One region of the Salicibibacter cibarius genome, then DNA from elsewhere that is predicted to be linked to it. Evidence: predicted binding sites of a transcription regulator. Region 1 holds the regulator's gene; each other region holds the start of a gene.

Region 1 (3,281 bases):
CAACAGGATATGCTCGGTTCCTATATTTGTATGGCCAAGCCGCACAGCTTCTTCCTGGGCGAGCGCGAGTACCTTTTGTGCTCTCTCTGTAAAACGGCCAAACATCATGTTTCGCCACCTCCGTCTTGTATATTTTCAAGCTTTAACCTTTCGCGAATTAACGTTGCCCGTCGCTCATCGCGGCCATCGGCTGTTAATTCCTGTTCTGCAAACTGTTGCAGAAACGCAGGCTGAATTAAAACCATCAACTCATTAAGGATATTACCCTCTATGCCACGGATTAAATCCAAATCGATCCCTAACCGAAGCGTGGACAGGTGATTACCGGCTTCCTTCGATTCTATGATGCGACTGTTTGCCAAAATACCATAGGAGCGATGAACCTGGTCAGCAAGCTGTAATTGATTATGCTTAAGCAACTCCCGCCGGGTGTTTCGCTCCCTTTCGATCAGTTGGAGCACAACGCCGCGTAATTCCTCGATAATATCCTCTTCTGATTTGCCTAACGTCATCTGGTTAGAAATTTGGAACAGGTTCCCTCTAGCTTCGCTGCCTTCTCCGTAAATTCCTCTAACAACAAGTCCCAACTGACTAACGGCAGGCAAAATTCGATTTAATTGTTGCGTAGTGACAAGCGCTGGCAAGTGCATCATAACCGAAGCCCGCATACCTGTACCCACATTTGTGGGACAACTCGTTAAATACCCTTTTTTTTCATCAAACGCATAGGTGACATGGGATTCAATCCAATCATCAAGCTTATCTGCAGATTTATAGCCTTCGGATAACTGAAAGCCGGGAGATAAACATTGGATTCTTAAATGATCTTCCTCATTTACCATCATACTGATCGTTTCATCGTTATTCAATACAACAGCGCCTTGCTTAGATTCTTTTGCAAATTGCGGACTCGTTAAATGCTTTTCGACAAGAACGGTTTTTTCAATTGTTGAAAGCCCATCCATCGGCAACCATATCAATTTCCCGACCATTTCTTTGCTTGTTTGGGACAATCGCTCATAGACATGTTTATAAAGTGCCCTCGCCGCATCTTGGGATGTGGAAGAAGGGAAGGGGAAATCTTCAAGGTTTCTGGCTAACCGAATGCGTGTGCTCATGACAATGTCATCGTCAGGGCCGGGATTTTTCATCCACGGACTAATGGCATTAGAGATAAATTGCTCCAGAGACATTACTGCCCCTCCTCCTTCTCCTTGGCTTCTTGCAACTCCCGAATTTTATCGCGAACCTCGGCGGCATACTCAAATTCTTCACGATCAATGTGCTCTTGCATTTTCGTTTTTAATGAGGATATTTCCCTTTGCAACTTTAGTCGGCCACCTTGACGTTTCGGAATTTTTCCGGTGTGTGTATGATTTCCTCCATGCACACGTTTAAGAATCGGGTCAAGCTTGGCACTAAACGCTTGATAGCAATAAGAACAACCGAAGCGGCTATTGTTTATAAAATCTTTGTAATGCATCCTGCACTTCGGACATTGCAAAGCGTATTCGTTTTGCACTTTCTGGGAATAACCTGCACCGCTCCCCGTGCTTGGATCTACATTCAACAAACCCGACAGGAGGTCATGAATGGAATAACTATTTGAGCCCGGGAACTCATCGCCCTTTTCTTTGGCACACACTTCACATAAATGCATCTCTGTTTTTTCCGCATTAACAATCTTCGTGAAATGCAGGGTTGCCTGCCGTTGATTACATTCCTGGCACTGCACGAACCCACTTCCCCTCTAAGTTAAATCTTATACTTTAAACTCGAAAGCATTGCTTTCAAAACATTTGCCCGGATCATATCGCGGTGAGCAGGAACCGGAAGAGAGATAACCTCTCGTTCGATCGCTGCAAGCATCATGTTCCCTTCTCGCTTGCTAATGGCCCCCTCTTCCAATAATCGAAGAACAACGCTTTTCCCTGTCCCTTGATCAATGGCCTTCCCAATGTGATCAATTAATTGATCACATAATTCCTGATGATCCGCATGCCGCACTTTTGTAATCCGAATATAACCGCCGCCTCCACGTTTGCTTTCAACAACATAGCCCTTCTCAACTGTAAATCTAGTGCGAATCACATAGTTAATTTGCGAAGGCACGCATTCAAAGTGCTTGGCAAGTTCACTTCTTTTTATTTCAATTAAATTCTGCTCTTCTTCGGTTAAAATTGATTTTATATACTTTTCAATGACATCAGAAATGTTATTCCCCATCATACCCACCCCCTGACCTTGACTATCTTTGACTTTAATATAATACAAATTCATTGCATTTTCAAGTCAGCACTTGCCTCACTATCATTGCCGATTAAAAAGGCGCCATCCACGGTAACAGGATAGCCTGAAATAAAAAGATTCATGCCATAAGACTAAAATTTGAGTCGGAAAACAAAAAAGGATTCGCGGTATTGAGAGGAGTGAAAGGGAAAGAGGGTGGAGAGGAGAAAATAAAAAAGACTAAGCTGCTATCGGGGTCCATAACGTTCATGGTGACTGAACACGGAGAGATTCACCACTTCGGACTCCATGACCCGGGCATGACGACCGAAACCGGGGGAATACGGCTCTTTCAGGGTCCATAGCCCGTGCATGAACGAAACCGACGCTGATTTTGCAGGGCTTTTTCCACAAACCCAGGCAACCGCATAATTTAGCGGTTTTACATTAGTTTCCAAGAAATACTTACCTTTATTAATTCCATAAAAAAAAAGACCGCAATGCCGTCTGTGTTCATTAATGATTATGGTGGAGCCTAGCGGGATCGAACCGCTGACCTCCTGCGTGCAAAGCAGGCGCTCTCCCGGCTGAGCTAAGGCCCCATTATTTTAGATATCAGATCCAACTTCCCACTTCTAATTTCTAAAAGATGGTGGGCCTGAGTGGACTCGAACCACCGACCTCACGCTTATCAGGCGTGCGCTCTCACCAACTGAGCTACAGGCCCATCTGTTAAAATATGTAGGAACAGCAGTTGCCCGCTCAAAACTGAATGAAAGCCTAAGCGCTTGGCCTCCGGCCCCTTCACCGAGGGGCCGTGGTGCTCCTTAGAAAGGAGGTGATCCATCCCCACCTTCCGGTAGGGATACCTTGTTACGACTTCACCCCAATCACCGGCCCCACCTTCGGCGGCTGCGTCCCATAAGGGTTCGCTCACCGACTTCGGGTGTTGCCGGCTCTCGTGGTGTGACGGGCGGTGTGTACAAGGCCCGGGAACGTATTCACCGCGGCATGCTGATCCGCGATTACTAGCGATTCCAGCTTCATGCAGG
Region 2 (3,281 bases), 1.3 Mb from region 1:
AGTCCCGCATTAACTTTAAACCCGGCTTTAGCGGAAAGGAATTTTATTGGCATTCCGATTTTGAAACGTGGCACGTGGAAGACGGCATGCCGAGCCCGCGTGCGGTTAGTTGCTCGATTATTCTGACTGATAATTACGAATACAACGGTCCGTTAATGCTGATTCCCGGCTCCCATCAATGGTTTGTGTCTTGTCCGGGGGAGACGCCGGACGCGAATTACGAACAGTCCCTTCAAAAACAAGAGCTCGGGGTTCCCGATCCGGAAAGTTTAAACAAACTATTTGAAAAAGCCGGAAAACGCATCGATCGCGCAACCGGCAAAGCCGGAATGGTCCTGTTCTTCGAAAGCAATATCATGCACGGTTCCAGCGGCAATATTTCACCATTGCCGAGAAGCAACGCCTTTTTCGTCTACAATTCGACTGAAAACCAACTGGAAGAACCGTTTGGAAATGCGAAACCCAGACCTGAATTTCTCGCCAATCGCGCTCAGATTAAACCGATTCAGCCGCAACCGACGTTCAGAGAAAAAGCAGGATCGAAATAAACCTATGCGCTCGTTTGCACGGTGTGTGCAAGCGGGCGTTTTTATTGTTTTTTAATTTAAAAAAGAAATAGTGTAATCATGATCGATAGTAACAGCTACGGAAAAACACGATGCTTTCCATGGACTTGCGCTCAGCCTCCTAGAAAAAAGAAATTCGTTTTTTTCTGCGGGGTTTTCTCACTGCGCTTTCGTTCATATCAGTCTCCGTGTTTTTCCTCTGCTGGCTAGTGCAAGGTGGCTTAATTACCCGATCATCGGTCGTCAACAACTGTTGTTTCTGGTCCCTGACTCGGACAATTGACCGCCTTATGGCAACCGGAAAAGCGGTCGGTTTTCGTTTTCGGTCGCCATGACCGCTTTATGATGACCGTAATGGCCTGAATCAAAAGAGTTCGGTAACCATAGCAGTTTCATGGTAACCGAAAAGGCTTGTCTTTAAAGCGTTCGGTCGTCATGGCTGCCTCATGGCGCCCGAATGAGCGATTGACTTTTGTTTTCGGTCGCCATGACCGTTTCTTGAAAACCGGGAGTCCTGCTTCGAGGGAAGATATTCGGTCATTGACGAGAGTATTTGATACCTTGACTCGGGCAGTGACAGTTTACCCGGTCGATAGCCCTGGTTTGAAATCCCAATCCGGACTTCCGGTAGTCGGTGTGATCTTTATTTCAGCCTTCTGCACTAGTGTTATTGCCATCATTTACTGAAAACAACTATAGATTTTGGTGAAAGGCCAAAAAAAATTTAAACAAAACACTTGAAAGTCAAAGAAAGTCAAACTATAATAGAAGTATGCAAAGGTCAAATATAGTCAAAGTCAATTTAGGCGCAAACACTAACGTATACAAACAATCAAAAATAAAACGGAACAAGGAGGAAACAGATCGATGAGATGTGATCATTGCCAACAAAACGAAGCGCGAATTCAAATGAGAATCAATGTAAACGGGAAGCAACAGCAAATGAATCTTTGCAAGCAGTGCTATCGGGACATTCGCAATCACATGGGACAGCCTACCGGCATGAGTGGCCAATCGCAATTTGATCAAATGATGAACGCGATGGGCGGCCAGCAGCAAGGTCAACAATATACGAATGCCCAGACGCATCAAGGCGCCGGTCAAGGCGGCGGCTTACTCGACGAGCTCGGGCGAAACCTTTCCGACAGTGCCAATAACGGAGAAATCGATCCGATTATTGGCCGGGACCAAGAAGTGGAACGCGTCATTGAAACGCTAAACCGCCGAAACAAAAATAACCCGGTATTGATCGGGGAAGCAGGTGTCGGAAAGACTGCAATCGCGGAAGGTTTGGCCCTTCGTATTGTACAAAATCAAGTACCGAACAAGTTGAAAAATAAACAGATCTATTTGCTGGACGTTTCGTCACTCGTCGCCAACACAGGCGTACGTGGCCAATTTGAAGAACGGATGAAGCAGTTGATCTCGGAGTTGCAACAACGGGACGATGTCATCGTATTCGTAGATGAGGTGCATCAAATCGTCGGTGCCGGTTCCGCAGAAGGGTCGGCAGATGCCGGTAATATCATGAAACCCGCGCTTGCTCGCGGTGAGTTGCAATTAATCGGCGCGACCACATTGGCGGAATATCGTAAAATCGAAAAAGATGCCGCCCTCGAACGCCGTTTCCAACCGGTCATGGTTGATGAACCGTCCCTTGAAGACGCGAAGAAAATTCTTGCGGGCATCCAGCCGAACTATGAAAAGTATCACGAGGTCACCTACACGGAAGATGCTATTGAAGCATCTGTCGCCCTATCCGATCGCTATATTCAAGACCGGTTTTTGCCGGATAAAGCGATTGACCTTATGGACGAAGCCGGTTCGAAAGTGAACTTGCTCATCAGTGACATGGACGATGGTGAAATCGCCAAACGTTTGGAAGAAATCAAAATTGAAAAAGAAGATGCAACGAGCCAAGAAGATTATGAACGCGCGGCTAAGCTTCGCACTGAAGAATTGCAATTACAAGAGAAACAACAAGAAGCAAAGTCCGAATACAAACATGAATCTGTCGTGGATGTGGCCCGCATTCAAGCGCTCGTAGAAGCCAAAACAGGCATTCCGGTTCGCCGTCTCCAAGAAGACGAACAGAAAAAAATGCGCGACTTGCCGGAACGCTTGAACAGTCAAGTGATCGGCCAAGAAACAGCCGTTGAAAAAGTGGCGAAATCGATTCGCCGTAATCGTGCCGGCCTTCGCCGCGGAACACGACCGATCGGTTCATTCTTGTTCATCGGACCAACGGGCGTCGGGAAAACCGAACTATCCAAAACATTAGCTGAAGAAATGTTCGGTGACCGTGAAGCGATGATCCGAATGGACATGAGTGAGTATATGGAAAAACACTCCGTATCCAAACTCATTGGTTCCCCGCCGGGATATGTGGGACACGACGAAGCCGGTCAGTTGACGGAACGAGTGCGCCGCAAGCCATACAGCATTATTTTGCTGGATGAAATTGAAAAGGCGCATCCGGATGTGCAGCACATGTTCTTGCAGATCATGGAAGACGGTCGCCTCACGGATAGCCAAGGCCGCACGGTTAGTTTTAAAGATACGGTTCTCATCATGACTTCCAACGCGGGAAGTGCGTTTAAAAAAACGACGGTAGGTTTTGGTGCTGATGATGAGGAGCCAAACCCCATGGAAGGGTTGACCGATTACTTCAAACCGGAATTTCTCAACCGTTTCGACGGGATCGTCCGCTTCAAT
Region 3 (3,281 bases), 450 kb from region 1:
GCAGTCGATTTCAGAACATACATTTGAGAATCATTGTTGCAAAAGAGCGTATTTACGGGGAGCTTTTCTCGCGGGTGGATCCGTCAATCATCCGGAGACGTCCTCCTATCATTTGGAATTGTTTTCTTATTATAAAGAACACAATCGGTCGCTTTTGGCGTTAATGTCGACGTTTGATCTGGATGCCCGTGTACTGGAGAGAAAAAAAGGGTATATTGTTTACATTAAGGAAAGCGAGAAAATCGCCGAATTTCTCAATATTATCGGCGCTCATCAAGCACTGCTCTATTTTGAAGATGTTCGGATTGTGAAAGACATGCGTAACTCTGTCAATCGACTCGTGAACTGCGAGACGGCAAATTTGAACAAAACGGTAGGGGCTGCCTTGCGGCAAGTGGAAAATATAGAGCTTGTCGCGCGAGAAATCGGTTTGGAAAGTTTGCCTTCCAAAGTTCGTGAAATGGCCGAACTTCGTGTGAAGCACCAGGATGTTACCTTAAAGGAACTAGGTGAAATGGCAGAGAGTGGAAAGGTGAGCAAATCCGGGGTCAATCATCGTTTGCGAAAAATCGATGAATTGGCTGAAAGAATCCGCAATCGCGAATCGTTGCCGCAAGGATGATAAACAGCAGAAAGGATGGGTCGCGATGATCGAGCGTGACGTGACAGTGAATTTAAAAATGGGCTTGCAGGCGCGGCCGGCCGCCCTATTTGTGCAGGAAGCCAATCGCTTTCATGCGGATATCAACCTTATCAAAGGGACACATGAGACCAACGCCAAAAGCATTATGGGGGTAATGAGTCTTGCCGTTCGCAATGGAACAACGATTCGCATATCGGCAGATGGCGGTGATGAAGAAGAAGCAGTAAAAGCACTTGCGCAATTTGTAAGTGAGGAATGAAAAAAACCACGCAGATCGCGTGGTTTTTTGGTGGGGAAGGGGATCAGTTATTTTTCCGTGCCTTCATTCTTATCGAAGATACGGTCAATGAGCCCATATTCTTGTGCTTCCTGTGCAGTCATGAAGTTATCACGGTCTGTGTCGCGTTGGATGACTTCGAGCGGTTGGCCTGTTCGCTCGGCGAAGATATTGTTCAACCTCTCCCGCATTTCCAGAATGCGACGTGCATGAATTTCAATATCGGATGCTTGCCCTTGTGTTCCTCCGAGCGGTTGGTGAATCATAATTTCACTGTTCGGGAGGGCAAAACGTTGGCCCATCTCTCCTGCATTGAGCAAGAAAGCGCCCATGGAAGCAGCCATGCCGATGCAAATGGTCGAAACCTTCGGCGTAATGTACTGCATCGTATCGTAAATGGCCATGCCTGCGGAAATGGACCCTCCGGGACTGTTAATATAAAGGGAGATATCTTTGTCCGGATCTTCCGCTTGGAGGAAAAGCAATTGCGCGACGATTGTATTGGCTACATTGTCATCGATGCCTGATCCGAGCATAACGATACGGTCTTTTAACAGTCGCGAATAAATGTCATAAGCACGCTCTCCGCGGTTCGTTTGTTCAATAACTGTTGGTATTAGATGCATAAATCTAATCCTCCTTCATTTCGTTTGCAATATGAGGTTACTGCTCATATCATACCTTATTGGTCAATAAAGGTCAAATGCATTGCATGCATTGCCCACTACTATATTTACCTTTTTTCGTAAACTTCAAACCGTTTTCTCCGGATGCGGATCAGTATCGGAAGAAAGAAATAACCGATTACCCGCGGGAAATATGAGAATATCCACGGGAAGCAATTTTACACCGATAGTAGATCGTATGACAAACACCACTAGCTTCTGGTTGTTAAATGCGATATAATTACATTAGAAAAACTTGACTTATCGCAAGGGTGGCGAAGGTATACTATCATTCGAATAATTTATACATTCTGACAGTGGGAAAAATTGTAATAGTCGCGGAGGGGATGCCATGTTTGGCCAAGAGCGCTTAGAGCAAACGGAACTGTATGCCCGGGAGCAGGAATTGGCGGCGAATGAAGCAGCCGCCGAACTTGAAAGGCTGGCAGAAGCGTTAAGAACAACCGGTTCATTTGATTTCTTGCAGGATGATCGCACGTATGTGCAAGCCCATATCCCTTCTCATATAACGGTCAACAGCGAGTATTTACAAAAGAAGCAAACGCACACCGTCCGCTTAACTTTTTCGTGGTTGGAACAGCAATAACGCATAGAAAGCGCTTACAAACTAGGAGGGCGCGCCATGAATCTTGAAATGGGACTTATTCAAAAACAAACGATGAATCTCGTAATGACCCAGCAATTGCGACAGGCCATTTCTTTGTTGCAATACTCTACATTGGAATTATCTGAATATATAGAAGAACAAGCGTTAGAAAATCCATTGCTGGATGTCAGTGAATCGAACAGGGATGAAGTGATCCGGGATAGCCCTGTGCTTTGGAACGATCGTGAAGAAAGCAGTGGGGAACAGGGGAAAGAGCCCTTCATTGATCGTTTGGGAAATGGTCGGCAAGGTTTAACGGCTCATCTTATTGATCAACTTCGAATCCTTGATTATGACGAGGAGACCAAGGAACATCTGGAGTATTTTATCCATAATTTAAATGAAAACGGTTATTTACTTGTGAGTGAACAAGAGGCGGCAATGGAACTCGGCATCACCCCCGACCGTTTCCATGAATCATGCAGCCTTTTGCAACAGCTTGATCCTATTGGCGTAGGGGCGCGTTCGTTATCGGAATGCCTACTGTTACAATTGCAAGCGCTTCCCGAGGAGCACCCGGTAGTTGAAACGATTGTGTCCCATTATTTGCAAGCGTTTGCAGAGAAAAAATGGAAGTGGTTGGCGGAAGAAATGCAAATTACTCTCGAAGAAATACAAGATGCCCATGATTTTATCCAAACCCTTAATCCTCGCCCTGCCCAAGGGTTCAGTGAAAGTGAAGCGGAATATATCACGCCGGATGTCTATATAGAAAAACAAAATGGAGCGTGGACGGTCGTTTTAAATGATGATTCCTTGCCGAGGATTCGTTTGAATCGTCAATATCGAGATCTTCTTCAACAAAAAAGCAATAAAGAAACGTATGAATACGCTCATTCCAAATACAAACAACTCGTTTGGCTGTTGAAAAGCATTGACCAACGGCAACAAACAATTCGTGCCGTAACAGAAGCAATCGTTGAGTATCAGCAAAGTTTTTTGGAAAACGGCGCGTTGCGCCCAATGACGCTTAAACATATTGCGGAACGGGCAGACGTGCATGAATCGACGGTTTCACGCACGACGAAC

Evidence for each region. The regulator CtsR, encoded in region 1, represses protease genes until heat stress. The targets are predictions, from matches to a motif close to ATGGTCAATAAAGGTCAAACA.
Region 2: the regulator CtsR is predicted to act here: its motif matches at 1,307-1,327, upstream of HUG15_RS07710 (ATP-dependent Clp protease ATP-binding subunit).
Region 3: the regulator CtsR is predicted to act here: its motif matches at 1,606-1,626, upstream of clpP (ATP-dependent Clp endopeptidase proteolytic subunit ClpP).

What each region holds. Positions count from the first base shown of each region.
Region 1 is NZ_CP054705.1:174,322-177,602, reverse strand. It holds gene HUG15_RS00935 (ATP-dependent Clp protease ATP-binding subunit) at 1-108, opposite strand, end outside; gene mcsB (protein-arginine kinase McsB) at 105-1,193, opposite strand; gene mcsA (protein-arginine kinase activator protein McsA) at 1,193-1,735, opposite strand; gene HUG15_RS00920 (CtsR family transcriptional regulator) at 1,756-2,226, opposite strand; tRNA gene HUG15_RS00915 (tRNA-Ala) at 2,756-2,831, opposite strand; tRNA gene HUG15_RS00910 (tRNA-Ile) at 2,880-2,956, opposite strand; rRNA gene HUG15_RS00905 (16S ribosomal RNA) at 3,061-3,281, opposite strand, start outside.
Region 2 is NZ_CP054705.1:1,469,330-1,472,610, forward strand. It holds gene thpD (ectoine hydroxylase) at 1-548, shown strand, start outside; gene HUG15_RS07710 (ATP-dependent Clp protease ATP-binding subunit) at 1,434-3,281, shown strand, end outside.
Region 3 is NZ_CP054705.1:4,234,329-4,237,609, reverse strand. It holds gene whiA (DNA-binding protein WhiA) at 1-622, shown strand, start outside; gene HUG15_RS21320 (HPr family phosphocarrier protein) at 648-902, shown strand; gene clpP (ATP-dependent Clp endopeptidase proteolytic subunit ClpP) at 950-1,546, opposite strand; gene HUG15_RS21310 (hypothetical protein) at 1,938-2,192, shown strand; gene rpoN (RNA polymerase factor sigma-54) at 2,229-3,281, shown strand, end outside.